DNA from 2 places in the Achromobacter sp. FW305-C-28 genome. Region 2 is predicted to be linked to the other one. Evidence: predicted binding sites of a transcription regulator. Region 2 holds the regulator's gene; the other holds the start of a gene.

Region 1 (7,879 bases), on a different contig from region 2:
AGCAGGACGCCCATGTGCGGCGACAGCACCAGCAGCAGCACCAGCGCGATCCAGCCATAGGCCAGCGTGCTTTCCAGCGGCCGCAGCTTGCGCTTCTGAATCGAATTGCCGCCCTTTTGCAGCGTCGAATAGTCGCGGCCCTTGAGCACCCGCGCCGACAGCCACAACGCCAGGATCGAAAACGCGATCATGATCACGCTGATCACATAGCCCAGCGGATCTTCCAGGCCCACCTGGGTGATGCGCAGATAGGCCTGCGGCGCCAGCATGTTGGTGGTGCCCAGCACCAGCGGCGTGCCCAGGTCATCGAACACTTTCACGAACACCAGCGACGTGCCCGCCACGTATCCGGGCAGCGCCAGCGGGAAGATCACGCGGCGAAACAGCCGGAACCCGCGCGACCCCAGGTTGAAGGCCGCCTCTTCCATGGCGCCGTCGATGTTGCGCAGCGCCACCACCAGGTTCATCAGGATGAACGGGAAGTAGTGCAGGGCCTCGACGAAGATCACGCCGTTCAGCCCGTCCATGAACGGGATGGTGAAGCCGAACCAATCGTTCAGCAGCAGGTTCACGCTACCCGAGCGGCCGAAGATCAGCTGCATGGCCACGGCGCCCACGAAGGGCGGCATGATCAGCGGCAACACGCCTAGCGTCTGGATGATGAGCGCGCCGCGAAAGTCGAAGCGCACCGTGAAATACGCCAGCGGCACCGCGATCAACGAGGCCAGCAGGGCGGACCAGCCCGCGACGTAGAGGCTGTTGAAGAACGCCTCGCGCATCAGCGGCTGGTTGAAGAAGGCGCCGAAATGGCCCGTGGTGAAGCTGCCGTCCGCATTGACGAACGCCGTGTAGAACACGGTGCCCACCGGCACGGCCAGGAACAGCGCCAGGAAACCCAGCACCAGAAGCGCGGCCAGCACGGGGCCGGCGGGCAGGCGGGTATGGCCCGGAAGATTCATCGAGATTCCCGTTGTGGTTGAAGACAGGCGGTGCCCGCCGGCCTGCGGCAAGGGCCGGGCCGGCGGTCACGCAGGCGGGGCGAGCCCCCCGCCCGGCAGGTCCTGCGTTACAGCGCTGCCGCTTCCCGCGCCAGCTTCACGGCCTGCTCATAATTGCTTTTGGCCGTGCCGTTCCATTCGCCTTCCAGCTGCGTGATCTGCTGGTTGACCGCTGCGTCCTTCTTGTTGCCGCTGAAGATCTTCAGGAAGGCAGGGTCGGCGGCTTTCTTGCCATCGACAAGCGGGGCCCACGCCAGCTTGCGCGCCTGTGCCAACAATTCGGCCGGTTTGCCGCTCCTGGCCTTCTCGCCCAGCTTGGTCTCGGCGTCGTAGATCGCCTTGGTCGCCGCCTGCAATTCCTTCAGGCGGAACGTGACGGTCTGGTCATACAGCGACTGCACCACGTAGTAGCGCGTCTGCGACAGGTCGGCGTTGAACTGGACCTTGCTGCGGCGCGCGATCTCGGCCGGGTCCGGGTAGCCTTGCGGCACCTTGCCGGCCAGCGCCGAGTACGGCAGCACGGGCAGGCGCGAGATCTTGGGTTCCAGCAGCAGTTCCTGGCCTGCCTGGCTCAGCGTGAAGGCGATGAACTTCTTGCCTTCCTCGGTGTTCTTGGCGCCGTCGATCAGCGCGATGTTGGCCGGCACGATGGCCGTTTCCGACGGATAGACGAATTCCACGGGGAACTTCGAATACTTGCTCGACAGGCCGAAGAAGTCGATGACCGGACCCGCGCCGAACTGGCCGTTGTTGACGCCGTCCGGCACGCCGAACGAACGTTCGGTGACCGCGCTGCTGTTGCCCGACATGCGCAGCAGGGTGTTCCAGCCGTCGTCCCAGCCTTCGCCCTGCAGGATGGTTTCCACGGTCAGGTGCATGGTGCCCGAGCGCGACGGTGACGTGATGCCGACGTGGCCGAACCACTGCGGCGCCAGCAGGTCCTTCCATTCGACCGGCGCGGGAATGTTGTGGGCCTTGATGTAGCGCGTGTTGTAGACGATGCCGTAGCCGGCCAGCGCCTGCCCCAGGTACATGCCGCCCGGGTCGTTGATGGGGTAGTTGCCGATCTTGTCCGGCACGTCCTTGTTGGCCACGTCCGACGACTTGGCCAGCAGCTTGTCGCGGCCCAGCACCTCGAACGCGTCGGGAGCGCTGGCCCAGAACACCTCGGGGCGCTGGCCCGCCGGCGTCTCGCGCACGTAGGCGATGCCGGACACGGTGTTCTTGTTCAGGATTTCCAGCGTGATGCCGGGGTTGGCCTTTTCGAACGCGGTCTTGTAGGCCTGGGTCAGGTCTTTCGGGAACGACGTGATGACCGTGACGGTGCCCGCCAGGGCCGGCGCCGCGCAGGCGGCCAGCAACGCCCCTGCAAGGGCTGTGCGCATTGCATGCATGGTTTGTCTCCGTGGTTTTTTGATTTGTCCGGAGACCTTAAAGGCTGCGCCCGCCACGCGTCCAATCAGAAATTTTGATGCGCGTCATCAGCCCGGGGGGGGGCACGGCCCCGGCCCTGGCCTGGGGCCGGGGCAGGCAAAACGCGTCTAAGCCGTGGCGGCCACGCCGCCGTTCGCTTTGGCCATCGCCTTGGCCTTTGCGGCCAGGACCTGCTGGATCTGGTTCATGATCTGAACTGCCTGCCCGTTCAGCGTCTGCATCTGAGTGGCTTTTTGCTCGGCGGACGCGTTGCTGTCGCGCACGCGTGCGATCTGCTCCATGACCCGCTTGAGCTGGCGCTGCAGCTCCTTGATCTGCCGGGTGTAGTGGTCGTCGTTCTCGGACGATTCAGGCTCTTCGGTCTGGCCGACTTTCATGCCCTTGGCATTCGTGACGCGGATCTTGCCGTCCGGTGCCACGGCGGTGCTATTGGCGGTGTCCTTGGCTTCCTTGTTTGCCCTGATTTTTTGCGCCCAGAGGTCCGCCATATTGGCAATACGCGAATTGCCATTGAGGGGATCGATAGCCATGAAGGTCTCCAGAGATCGAGTTGACTGGGGTTTCCACTAATACGGCATGCTGACCGGGAACTTAAGTTGCCGCCCGTTCCCGCCCCCCTTTACACTGGCGCCCGCTCACACCAATCACCCCCGGGGAATCCATGTCCAATTCCTATTTTCCGCGCTGGCGCCTGGCCGATGACGCCGAGCCCGGTGTCATCATCGCGCCCGATGAACGGCTGTCCTGGCCCAAGAACGTGGCCATGGGGGCGCAGCACGTGGTGGCGATGTTCGGCTCCACCGTGCTGGCGCCGCTGCTCATGGGCTTCGATCCCAACGTCGCCATCCTGATGTCGGGCATCGGCACCCTGATCTTCTTCCTGTTCGTCGGCGGCCGGGTGCCCAGCTACCTGGGGTCCAGCTTCGCCTTCATCGGCGGCGTGATCGCCGTGACCGGCTACGCCGGCGGCGGCGCCAACGCCAATATCGGCGTGGCGCTGGGTGCCATCATCGCCTGCGGCCTGGCCTACACCCTGATCGGCGTCATCGTCTGGATCGTCAACGCCCGCGCGGGCGGCGGCGCCAACTGGATCGATACCTTGATGCCGCCGGTGGTGACTGGCGCGGTGGTCGCGGTGATCGGCCTGAACCTGGCGCCCATCGCCGCCAAGGGCGCCATGGGCGCCTCAGGCTTCGACAGCGTCATGGCGATCGTCACCATCGTGTGCGTGGGCGGCATCGCCGTCTACACCAAGGGCATGGTGCAGCGCCTGCTGATCCTGGTCGGTCTGATCCTGGCCTGCGCGGTGTACGCGATCTGCGCCAATGGCCTGAACCTGGGCAAGCCCATCGACTTTTCCGCCGTGTACGCCGCGGCCTGGTTCGGGCTGCCCCATTTCGCTGCGCCGGTCTTCAAGGCCGAGGCGATGGGCCTGATCGTGCCGGTCGCCATCATCCTGGTCGCCGAGAACCTGGGCCACGTCAAGGCGGTCAGCGCCATGACCGGCCAGGACCTGGACCGCTACCTGGGCCGCGCCTTCGTCGGCGACGGCGTCGCCACCATGGTGTCGGGCGCCGTGGGCGGCACCGGCGTCACCACCTACGCCGAGAACATCGGCGTGATGGCAGTCACTCGCATCTATTCGACGCTGGTGTTCGTCATCGCGGCCCTGATCGCCATCGTGCTGGGCTTCTCGCCCAAGTTCGGCGCCTTGATCCAGACCATCCCGGCCCCCGTGCTGGGCGGCATGTCCGTCGTGGTGTTCGGCCTGATCGCCATCGCCGGGGCTCGTATCTGGGTCGTGAACCAGGTCGATTTCAGCGACAACCGCAACCTGATCGTGGCCGCCGTCACGCTGGTGCTGGGCGCGGGCGACTTCACCGTCAAGCTGGGCAACTTCACGCTGGGCGGCATCGGTACCGCCACCTTCGGCGCGATCATCCTGTACGCGTTGCTGCGCCGCAAGAAACAGGGGTAGGGCGGCAGGCAGGGGCCCGGCGACGGGTAGCCTGCACGGGCCAGGGGGCTCCCGGCAGGCCCAGGCCGGCATAGCGCCCGCCCAGGCCCACGCTGCGTCAGGGCCGCGATAGCCGCGAGGCCGGCGCCCGGCCCGTCACCCGCACCGGCGCGGCCTCGATCACCTGGCCCGACTGGGTCTTGAATACCGCGGTGGCCTCCGACAGGCGCCGCGCCTGGTCCTCCATCGCCGACGCCGCGGCCGAGGCCTCTTCCACCAGCGCGGCATTCTGCTGCGTCACCTCGTCCATCTGCGACACCGCCAGGGTGACCTGGTCGATGCCGCCGGCCTGCTCGGCCGACGCCGCCGAGATCTCGCCCATGATGTCGGCCACCCGCTGCACCGAGGTCACGATCTCCTCCATGGTCTGGCCGGCAGCCGACACCTGTGATGACCCCGCCGTCACCGTCTCGACCGACGTTTCGATCAAGGCCTTGATCTCCTTGGCCGCCTGTGCCGCGCGCTGGGCCAGCGAGCGTACTTCGCCCGCCACCACCGCGAAACCCTTGCCCTGTTCGCCCGCGCGCGCCGCTTCGACGGCGGCATTGAGCGCCAGGATGTTGGTCTGGAAGGCGATGCCGTCGATTACCGAAACGATGTCGGCGATGCGGCGCGAGCTGTCCGAAATGCCCTGCATCGTCGCCACCACCTGCCCGACGGTATGGCCGCCGCGTTGCGCCACTTCCATGCTCACCGCGGCCAATTGATTGGCCTGGGCGGCGTTCTCGGCATTCTGCTTGACCGTGGCGGCCAGCTGTTCCATGGTGGCCGCCGTTTCCTCCAGCGCCGCCGCCTGCTCTTCGGTGCGGCTGGACAGGTTGGCGTTGCCCGCGGCAATCTCGGCCGCGCCGACGTTGATTTCCTCCACGCCCTGGCGCACCGTCGTCACCGTTCGGGTCAGCCCGTCCTGCATCCGCCTGACCGCCGAAAACAGCAGTCCGATCTCGTTGTTCGAGCGGGCGTCCACCCGCTGGGTCAGGTCGCCGGCGGCGATGCGGTCGAAGTGGCGGCCCGCGTCCTGCAAGGGCAGCAACACGCCGCGGCGGATGAAGGCCCAGCACAGCACGGCCAGCAGCACGGCCACCGACAGCAGCACGATGGACGACACCCTGGCTGTGGCATAGGTCGTCTGCGAGCGGTCGAGCACGCCATCGCTGCGTTCCTGCACCCGCGCCAGGAAAACCTGCATGTCCTTGGCGAAATCCGTGTCTGACTGCCGCACGGCGCCTTCGCCCTGCTGGTAGCGGGCGACCGAACCTTCCTTCAGCGCGGAATCCAGTTCCTGAAGCGCTGCGGCGTAGCGGTTGAAACGGCCTTCCAGCACCTGGGCAAGCTCCTGGCCGCGTTCGCTCTTGGGTACGGCCATGTAGCGGGCAAAGCGCTCCCGCGCCAGCTGCAGTTGCTCGGTCGCCGCCGTTTCCGCCGCCGCGGCCTGGTCGTTGGCGCCCGCCTGGAGGTTCGCGATGCCGGCGCCCAGCGCCAGCCGAGTCCGCAAGAGGGCGCCATTGGCCTCGTACAGCGGGTCGACCTGGTGCACGGCCACATTATTCAGGTCTTCGATTTCTCCTACGCTGCTTTCGGCATTCATCCAGCTCAAGCCGCAAGCCAGCGCCAGGGTCACGACGAAGCAGGCCAGCACCAGCGTCATTCCCGTACGGACTTTCAGTTTTTCCAGCATGAGAGCTCCCGTTCTTGAACGCGCTCCACCGCCGGCGCAGGCCCCAAGCCCATGGGCGCTGCGGTAGAGGGGCAAACGTCGAGCCGAATGACTGCGATGCGTCCGCCCAATCTGCAACACGCACAATCGATCGATACACGCGGGGGCCGCATTATGTTTATTGGCCGCAGCGCCCCTGGGGTCTGAATAAGGAAAATCGCCGGTTGATTCCGACTTGTATTTAATTGTTATTAATAGGCCGATTTGTCGGTTATACCTTTTTTATTGAAGACAACAGGCCGTTTTTACAGAAACCCGAGGGCGTCCCGACATTCGGGTTATCGGTGAGTATCTTTTATGCAACGCCCGGACGCGGCGATCTTCCGTCGGGTCAGGGCAAGGCTGGTCGGGGACGGGTCGATAACAAGACCGTTTTGAGAAACGACGGGTTTTAGCGGGTTACAGCGGCGAAATGCGCCGAAAACGACGGTTTCTCCGGTGGCTTGCAATTCCCGTGGACTTTGACCACAATATGGCCTTGATTGCCCCGGTTCCGACCCGAGCCGGGGTTTTGTTTTGGTCGCAGCTTGCCGCATCCGCCTGGCGAGCCGACCGGACGCCTACTGCGTCAGGTCCAAGACCTTCACACCGAGAACGCTCCGTCGGGGGCGTTTTCTACTTTTGTTTGGGAAACGACAATGTCTGCCATTCCTTTGACCGTGCGCGGGGCCGAGCGCTTGCAAGAAGAGCTCCAGCGGCTGAAAACCGTGGAACGTCCCGCCGTCATCAACGCTATCGCTGAAGCGCGCGCGCAGGGCGATCTGTCGGAAAACGCCGAGTACGATGCGGCTCGCGAGCGCCAAGGTTTTATCGAGGGCCGGATTGCCGAACTTGAAGGCACGCTTTCCAATGCCCACCTGATCGACCCGTCCTCCCTCGAGGCCGAAGGCCGCGCCGTGTTTGGCGCTACCGTCGACATCGAAGACCTGGATTCGGGCGACCGTGTGACGTACCAGATCGTCGGCGACGTCGAAGCCGACATCAAGTCGAACCTGATCTCCGTGTCGAGCCCCGTGGCCCGCGCACTGATCGGCAAGAGCGAAGGCGATGTGGTCGAGGTCAAGGCCCCGGCTGGCGTTCGCGAATATGAAGTCCTGGGCGTGCGTTACATCTGACGCCTGCCAATAGCGGTAACATCAGCAAAACACCATAGCCAGAACGTAGCGTTCGTCAGGATTTCCGCGGCAATAAGGCGGATCGCTATGGTGGACCGGGCGCGTAAAGCGCCCGTTTTTGTGCCCGGGTTCTATCTTTTGGGCGACGATTTGCGGCTGGTGCCGCTGCGAGCCCCGGCCCGCAGGCTGAGCGCGCTGCCGGCGCGGCGCGGAATGCCGTGACCGCTCGAAGCCGTCTTCTTGTTGCTGGGACGCATCGGCTTGCCGTTCTTGTTCAACTGGTCCTGGGGCACGAAGCGGGTCTTGGCCGGCTTGGGCTCTTCGGTTTCGGAACGGCGCGGACGCTTGGACAGGGTCTTGCCTTCGGCGGCCAGCTTCTTGGGCGTATGCGGCTCGGAGGCGCGGCGCTTGGTCGAGGCGGGGCGTTCCGGTTCCATGGCGGCCAGCGCGGCGGGCTTGATATTGCCGGCCAGCGGGCGGAAAAGAATCAGGGTCTTGCCCAGGTGGTGCACGGGGGCGCAGGACAGCGTGTCGCAGATGGTCGACAGCATGGCATCGCGGGCCTCGCGGTCGTCGCCGCCGGCGCGGACCTTGATCA
Region 2 (7,879 bases):
TTGCGGCGTTGCCGCCGTTTCGCCCTGCTTGGTTGCCGTCGTGGCCTGGGCGGCGGCTTGCACCGCCTCCACGGCCGTTCCAACCTCGCGGGCATCCTTGGCGCTCACGTCCGCAGCGGCGGCGTTCTCGTTTTCGATGCGCCGCTGGGTGCTCTGGTTGAGCACCACTAGGCTGATACGTCTATTAACGGCCGCATACGGATCATCTTTAACCAGGCTCATGCTGGAAGACAGACCCTGGATGCGCATGACCTTGCTTTCGTTCATGCCGCCGGCCACCAATTCCTGGCGCGACGCGTTGGCGCGGTCGGCCGACAGCTCCCAGTTGCTATAGGCGCGCTCGCCCCGGGCGTACTGTGAGGCGTCCGTGTGACCGGAGATGCTGACCTTGTTGGGCAGCTCGTTCAACACCGGCCCCAATTCGCGCAGGATGTCGCGCATATAGGGCTGCACCTCGGCGCGGCCGGTGGCGAACATCGGGCGGTTCTGGTTGTCGATGATCTGGATGCGCAGGCCTTCGGTGGTCAGGTCGATCAGCAATTGGGGCCGGAAGCTTTTCAGGATCGGGCTGTTCTCGATGACGTTTTCCAGCCGCTTCTTGAGGTTTTCCAGGCGGTGCTGGTCGCGGCGTTCGGCGTCGCCCATGGGCTGGGCCTCGACCCGGTTGCCCTGCGCGCGGCGCACATCGCCGTCGTTGCGCAAAGGATCGCGGCCGCCGCCGGGTACGGCGCTGGTTTCGGCCGAACTGCTGGGGCCGCCGGTCAACGCCACGCGCAGCGGCATGCGGAAGTATTCCGCGATGCCCTTCAGTTCTTCGCGCGGCACGATGCTGATCAGCCACATCACCAGGAAAAACGCCATCATCGCGGTGATGAAGTCGGCGTAGGCAATCTTCCAGCTGCCGCCGTGATGTCCGCCGCCGTGGACCTTCTTGCGGCGAATCACCACACGGTGGTTGTTTACCGTGCTCATGGCCCGCTCCGTCAGGCCTTGGCGGTCGACTTGGTCTGCCGGACGTGCTCTTCCAGCTCACCGAAGGTCGGACGCACGGACGAGAACAGCACCTTGCGGCCGAATTCCACCGCCAGTTGCGGCGGGTAGCCGTTCATGCTGGCCAGCAGCGTGGTCTTGATGCATTCCAGCACTTTCATGGCTTCGTCCGAGCGGCGTTCGACGCGCGAGGCCATCGGGCCGACAAAGCCGTAAGCCAGCAAAATGCCCAGGAAGGTGCCGACCATGGCCTTGGAGATCAGGTCGCCCAGGATGGCGGGCGGCTGGTCCACGGCGGCCAGCGCCTTGATCACGCCCAGCACCGCGGCCACGATGCCGAAGGCCGGCAGGCCGTCGGCCATCTGCTTGAGCGCATTGGCAGGCACTTCGCGCTCGTGGCGGTAGGTCTCGATTTCCTCGTCCATGAGCGTTTCGATTTCGAACGAGCTCATGTTGCCGCTGATCATGATGCGCAGGTAGTCCGTGATGAACTCCATGAGCTTGGCGTCTTTGGCGATACGAGGGTATTCACTGAAGATCGGGCTGGACGCCGGATCCTCGATATGCGATTCGATGGCCATGAGGCCTTCGCGCCGCGCCTTGTTCAGCAGCACGTACAGGAGCGCCATCAGCTCCATGTAGACGTCCTTGCCGTAGCGCGAGCTTTTCAGCATGTCGGGCAGCGCGCTCTTGACCAGCATCAAGGACTTCTTGCTGTTGCTGGCCAGGAAGGCGCCGAAGGCGGCGCCAAAGATCAGCGTGAGTTCGAACGGCTGGTAAAGCGCGCCCAAGTGGCCGCCCAGCGCTATGAAGCTGCCGACGACCGACACGATCACCACGAGAAAACCGATAACAATCAACACATCAGGCCCCTGCCAACGAAGTCTAAAACCGGCGTCAATGATCCCCTGTTCCCCCCGACCCAAAAAGGCGGGTTACGGGGAGTTTTCCAGGGCTTTTGATGTATTTGGACACGCCGCTCAAGAGCGGGCGGCGTCCACGGCGGGTGCGGGACGGCTGCCGGCGCGGGCTTTGGCCGCGGCGCGGGTCTTGCCTGCCCGGGGTGGCGGGCGGCAGATCGCGCACACGAAATCCGACTGCGGATCATGGGCGTGCGCAATGAAATGGCCGCCGCACTGGCGGCAGGCGGACAGCTGCAGCATGCCGCTGTCGAAAAAGCGCACCAGCATCCATGCACGCGTGAAGCTCAGCACGGGTTCGGCGGACTCGGCGTTGTCCACGCCGGCGTTTTCGAGGTACAGGCGATACGCGTCGATGATGGCGCGGATGCCTTTGCTGCTGGTGCGTGCATTCAGGAACGAATACACGTTATAGAAGAGCGAAGAATGGATGTTCGGCAGCCAGGTCATGAACCAGTCGACCGAAAACGGCAGCATGCCCTTCGGTGGCGAGCAGCCGCGTATTTCGCGGTACAGGCGTGCCAGGCGGTCGTGGCTCAGGCTGGTTTCAGCCTCGAGCACCTGCAGCCGCGCCCCCAGCGTGATCATGGAGCTGGCAAGCAGGATGTCATCCGCTTCCTGCGAAACGCTCTTGGTGGCCATTACACGTGTCCCAGTGGGGTAGACAGGCCGTCAGGCCAGTTCTTCAACAGGTTGCTTGGCCAGCAGGATCGTCGCGTGCGCTTGCTGCAGCGCGCCGCCCAGCACATCGTGCGTCAGTGCGGACAGCAGGCTGTAGTCGTCGAAACGGAAACGGCACAGGAGCGAACTGGAGCTGGCCAGCTTCACCAGCTGAGCCGGAGAAAGACGCATCAGGATATCGGCAACTTCGTTGCTGAAACCCAAGCGGAACATCGATGCAGCATAGTCATCGCGCAGCATGCGCTGTGCGAGCAATAGATAAGACAGATTCACTTCGCGAATATCTGCCAGCAAAGAATTTTCGACTTGTTGCACGCCCGACTCCCTATTCCCTATCCCACCGAAGGGGCTTGATAACCAAGGACAATTCGCAACATTGTTGCGCCCTGCCCGCTGCATCCTGTTTTAATGCGAAATGTATCATTTGTTCGCAATTTAAGTAAAATTTACCACAGGTCATGTCATTTTCTATGACTTATATGACAAATCTTTGTTGATATTGCGCAACTTGGAAGTTTAGATACACCTTGACATAGAAATTCCTGACAAATCTACGTCAATTTGCCAAATAAGCATTCAAAACGTTGCGTACTTTAAGGAATGAAATAACGGCTTTTGCCGACAATGACACCTTGCCGATCACAGAATCTTGCTAGCTTTAGCGCAGCCGCGCGTTTGTCGACAATGTCGCAAATTGACAACAATCGACGATGCGTCACGATGGACACCGCCCGACATTCCCGCAATGCCCCACGCAGATGACAGCTTGGTCGAATATGCCCCGCTAGTGCGGAAGCTGGCCCTGCAATTGCTCGCCCGGCTGCCGGCCAGCGTCGAACTGGACGACCTGATCCAAGCCGGCATGATCGGCCTTCTGGACGCCGTGCGGCGTTACCAGGAAACCGCTGACGCGCAGTTCGAAACCTACGCCACCACCCGCATCCGCGGCGCCATGCTCGATGAGCTGCGCGGCCAGGACTGGCTGCCGCGCAGCGTGCGCGCCAAGGCCCGCAAGATCGAACAGGCCATCCAGCAACTGGAACAGCGCCTGATGCGCGCCCCCACCGAGGCCGAGATCGCGCAGCAGCTGGACATGCCGCTGAACGAATACCAGACGCTGCTGCACGACGCCCAGGGCGTGCAGATCGTGCACTACGAAGATTTCGCCACCGAGCCCGACGCCGCCTCGGGCCAGACTGACTGGGCCGCCACGCTGAACCACGGCTCGGCTGGCGGCAATCCGCTGGATTCGCTCCTGGCGGGCGATTTCCGCCAGGCGCTCATCCACGCCATCGACACCCTGCCCGACCGCGAAAAGCTGCTGCTGTCGCTGTGCTACGAGCAAGGCCTGAACCTGAAGGAAATCGGCGCGATCATGAACGTGACCGAGGCCCGCGTCTGCCAGCTGCGCTCGCAGGCCACCGCCCGCATCCGCGCCAAGCTGCGCGAGCAGGCCTGGCAGGATTTGCCCCAGGAAGGGCAGATCGCGCAGATCATCTGACCGCGCCAGACGAGCGCCCGGGAATCCCGGGAATTTCGCACCTTGTTCGGGCCATCGGCCCGGCGCCATTGTTGTTAGCCTTGCAGGCTGACACCCCTAGGTGCGCCGGCAGCGGTTAACCGCAAGCCGCGACCGCGACCCCTGGAATTTCGCCATGAATGCACCCGACGTCCTGACGCAGGCCATTTCCGACGCCTACGACGAAACCCCCTACATTTCCCTGCCGTTCTCGTATTCGTCCCCCGGGCACCTGCGCGCGGTCGCCAGCCTGTACAACCTGGACGCGCCGGCGCTGAGCCATGCCCGGGTACTGGAACTGGGTTGCGCCGCCGGCGGCAACCTGCTGCCATTCGCGCTGGCCCACCCCGAGGCCACGATCGTCGGCATCGACCTCTCGCCCCAGCAGATCGATGCCGGCCGACGGGCCGCCGAAGCGGTCGGCGCCCGCAACGTGGATCTGCGGGCCATGAGCCTGACGGACATCACCGCCGAGTTCGGCGTGTTCGACTACATCATCTGCCACGGCGTGTTCAGCTGGGTACCTCCGGAGGTGCGCGAGGCCATCTGGCGCATCTGCCGCGACAACCTCGCCCCGGAGGGTATCGCCTATATCAGCTACAACACCTACCCGGGTTGGAAGGCGTCGGACGTCATCCGCGACGCCATGATCCTGAATACCTTCGGCGCCGAAACGCCGCAGGAAAAGGTGGCCCGGGCCAAGGACATGCTGGAACTGATCGAGGGCGGCCTGTGGCACAACAACCCGCTGCGTTCGGCCCTGCAGCTGGCGGCGCGGCAGTTGCGCGGCCAGACCGACCACTACCTGCTGCATGAATACCTGGAGGCGATCAACACGCCGTGCTACTTCCTGGAATTCGCCGCCGCCGCGCAGCAGGCCGGGCTGGCCTATGTGACCGACGCCGAACCCCAGGTGACGTTCCCGTCCACCTTCGGCGCTGCCGTGGCGGTGGGCTTGAATGGCCTGTCCGTCAACGCCGGCCGCGAAATGCGCGAGCAATACCTGGATTTTGCCGTGGGCCGCTCTTTCCGCAGAAGCTTGCTGGTGCACGCCGAACGCGCTGAAGGCATGCTGGACCAGCCCGAAGGCGGCGCCTTCACCCGCATGCATTTCGCCGCCGACCTGACGGCGCAGCCGGGCCCGACCGGCCAGCGCCAGTACCGCGCCCCGCACGGCGTCATCGATAGCCAGGACGCCTCGATGATCGCCCTGATGGATGCATTGGCGCAGGCCTGGCCGCAATCTCTGCCGTTCGACACCCTGGTCGACGCCGTGCGCCCGCTGGCCCCCGAGACGCCTGCCGACGGCCTGGCAACCATCGTGATCGGCCATCTGGTGGCGCTGGTCCAGGCCAACGCCCTGCACTACCGCCTGGAACCCGCCGCCTATCAGGCAGCGCAATCCAGGCCACGGCTGATTCCGGGCGCCCTTGAGTTGCTACAACAAGTAACCAAGCCCGGATGCCAGGTCGGCATGCACAACCTCTGGCATCACCCTATCACCGCGCCCGCCGACGCCCTGTACCGCTACGCGACCAGCCAGATCGACGGCGAACGCAGCACGACCGAACTACGCACCCTGGTGCGCGACGCGCTGACCTCCGGGCGATACCTCCATCCCACTGGCCAGTCCTATAAAGGCGCCCGCAACCTGGATCCGGTGGCGCAAGAGGTGGTCACCAGCCTTCTGGGCGAGCTGCGCCGCGTCGGCCTGCTGCTGAACTGACCGGCCCGCGGCGGGCCGCCCTGCAGCCAGGCCCGCCGTTTTCCCCCGCTTTCGACAACATATTTACGAATACCAAAAAAAAGCCCTAAAGATTGATTTGCGACTGCCGTAATCCTGGCAACGGAGAAATTCGCAGACGCAAGAACCCGAATTCTTCCCGTTACAACGATGGGCGGCCCCGCTGCCCGGTTTGAAGAAGCCTTTCTCTCTTGGGAGCCTAAACATGGCTGCAGTCATTAACACCAACTACTTGTCGCTCGTTGCTCAGAACAACCTGAACAAGTCGCAATCGTCCCTGGGTACCGCCATCGAACGCCTGTCGTCGGGCCTGCGCATCAACAGCGCCAAGGACGACGCCGCCGGTATGGCCATTGCCAACCGCTTCACCGCGAACGTCAAGGGCCTGACCCAAGCCGCTCGTAACGCCAACGACGGCATCTCGCTGGCCCAGACGACGGAAGGCGCCGCCTCCGAAATCAACACCCACCTGCAGCGCGTTCGCGAACTGACGGTGCAAGCCGGCAACGGCAGCTACTCGCAAGAGCAGCTGAACTCGATGCAAGACGAAATCAACCAACGTCTGTCGGACATCGACCGCATCTCGCAGCAAACCGACTTCAACGGCGTGAAGGTCCTGTCGGCCAACGCCAAGCCCCTGACGCTGCAAGTCGGCGCCAACGACGGCGAAACGATCACCCTGAACCTGTCGGAAATCAGCGTCAAGACGCTGGGTCTGGACGGCTTCAACGTCAACGGCTCGGGCGTGACCCAGAACCGTTCGGCTACCGTGTCCGACCTGCAAGCCGCTGGTGGCGCAACCGTCGCTGCCAACGAATGGCAAGTGACGACCACGCACGCTGCCGCGACCGCTGACCAAGTCTTCGGCAAGCTGCAAGGCGGCAACACCGTCACCGTCGGTACCGGTGCAGGCGCCACGACCTACACGTACGACGCCACCAACAAGAACTTCACGTTCACCGACAAGTCGGCTTCGGACGCCACCGCCATCACGGCCCTGGCCACCTCGCTGCGCCCGGCTACCGGCACCACCACCGGCACCTACACCCACTCGAACGGCTCGGCCACGACCTCGTTCAACGTGGACGCCACGGGCAAGGTCACGGTCGGCGGCCAAGACGCCTACCTGGACGCCGCTGGCAACCTGACCACCAACAACGGTGGTGGCGCGACCGCCGCTACGCTGGATGGCGTTCTGCAAGCTGCTGGCGCCAACACCGGCGCCGCCGGTACGTCGTCGGTCTCGATCGGTGGCAAGACGTACTCCAACACGGGTACCGCTGCTGCCCTGTCGTTCACCAACACCATCGCCTCCGATGCGCTGCTGGCCAACGTCAAGGCTGCCGCCAACTCGTCCGTGACCCTGGGCTCGGGCATCACCAGCGCCACCGTGACGCTCGTGAACGGCGCCTCGAACAACACGTACGTCGACGGCAAGGACGCCTTCACGACCACCAAGAACTACACCACCAACTACCTGGTTGATCCCAACACGGGTAAGGTGACGGTCAAGAGCGGCACGGGCACGGGCGACTACGCTCCCAAGGTCGGCGCCGAAGCCAAGATCAACAGCAGCGGCAAGCTGACGACGGAAGACACCAGCAAGGGCACGCTGACCAGCGACCCGCTGAAGACGCTGGACTCGGCCTTCACGAAGCTGGACAAGCTGACCGGCGAACTGGGCGCTGTGCAAAACCGCCTGGAATCGACGATCGCCAACCTGAACAACGTGGTCAACAACCTGTCCAACGCCCGTTCGCGTATTCAAGACGCCGACTACGCCACGGAAGTGTCGAACATGTCCAAGGCTCAGATCCTGCAACAGGCTGGCACCTCGGTTCTGGCGCAAGCCAACCAAGTGCCGCAAACCGTGCTGTCGCTGCTGCGTTAATTCTCGGCAACAGACCGTACGGCAGGGAGACTCCGGTTTCCCCGTCCGGACAGCCGGCCAAGGTCTTTCGCGCCCTGGCCGGCGCCCCGAAAACCCGCCTCACGGCGGGTTTTTTTCGTTTTGATCCCCCGGAA

What was found. The regulator FliA, encoded in region 2, starts transcription of late flagellar genes. The targets are predictions, from matches to a motif close to CTAAAGTTTNNNNNNNNNNNGCCGNTA.
Region 1: AC3WMR_RS17315 (FlxA-like family protein) is a predicted target of FliA. The motif match lies at 3,002-3,028, and genes of this name have one in related genera.

The regions. Positions count from the first base shown of each region.
Region 1 is NZ_JBYSYL010000006.1:271,039-278,917, forward strand. Features, by position in the region: gene AC3WMR_RS17305 (ABC transporter permease) at 1-959, opposite strand, end outside; gene AC3WMR_RS17310 (ABC transporter substrate-binding protein) at 1,067-2,392, opposite strand; gene AC3WMR_RS17315 (FlxA-like family protein) at 2,540-2,962, opposite strand; gene AC3WMR_RS17320 (solute carrier family 23 protein) at 3,094-4,410, shown strand; gene AC3WMR_RS17325 (methyl-accepting chemotaxis protein) at 4,508-6,127, opposite strand; gene greA (transcription elongation factor GreA) at 6,805-7,281, shown strand; gene AC3WMR_RS17335 (YhbY family RNA-binding protein) at 7,413-7,879, opposite strand, start outside.
Region 2 is NZ_JBYSYL010000002.1:249,614-257,492, reverse strand. Features, by position in the region: gene motB (flagellar motor protein MotB) at 1-972, opposite strand, end outside; gene motA (flagellar motor stator protein MotA) at 984-1,853, opposite strand; gene flhC (flagellar transcriptional regulator FlhC) at 1,971-2,552, opposite strand; gene flhD (flagellar transcriptional regulator FlhD) at 2,583-2,906, opposite strand; gene AC3WMR_RS06085 (RNA polymerase sigma factor FliA) at 3,337-4,092, shown strand; gene AC3WMR_RS06080 (class I SAM-dependent methyltransferase) at 4,247-5,836, shown strand; gene AC3WMR_RS06075 (flagellin N-terminal helical domain-containing protein) at 6,060-7,745, shown strand.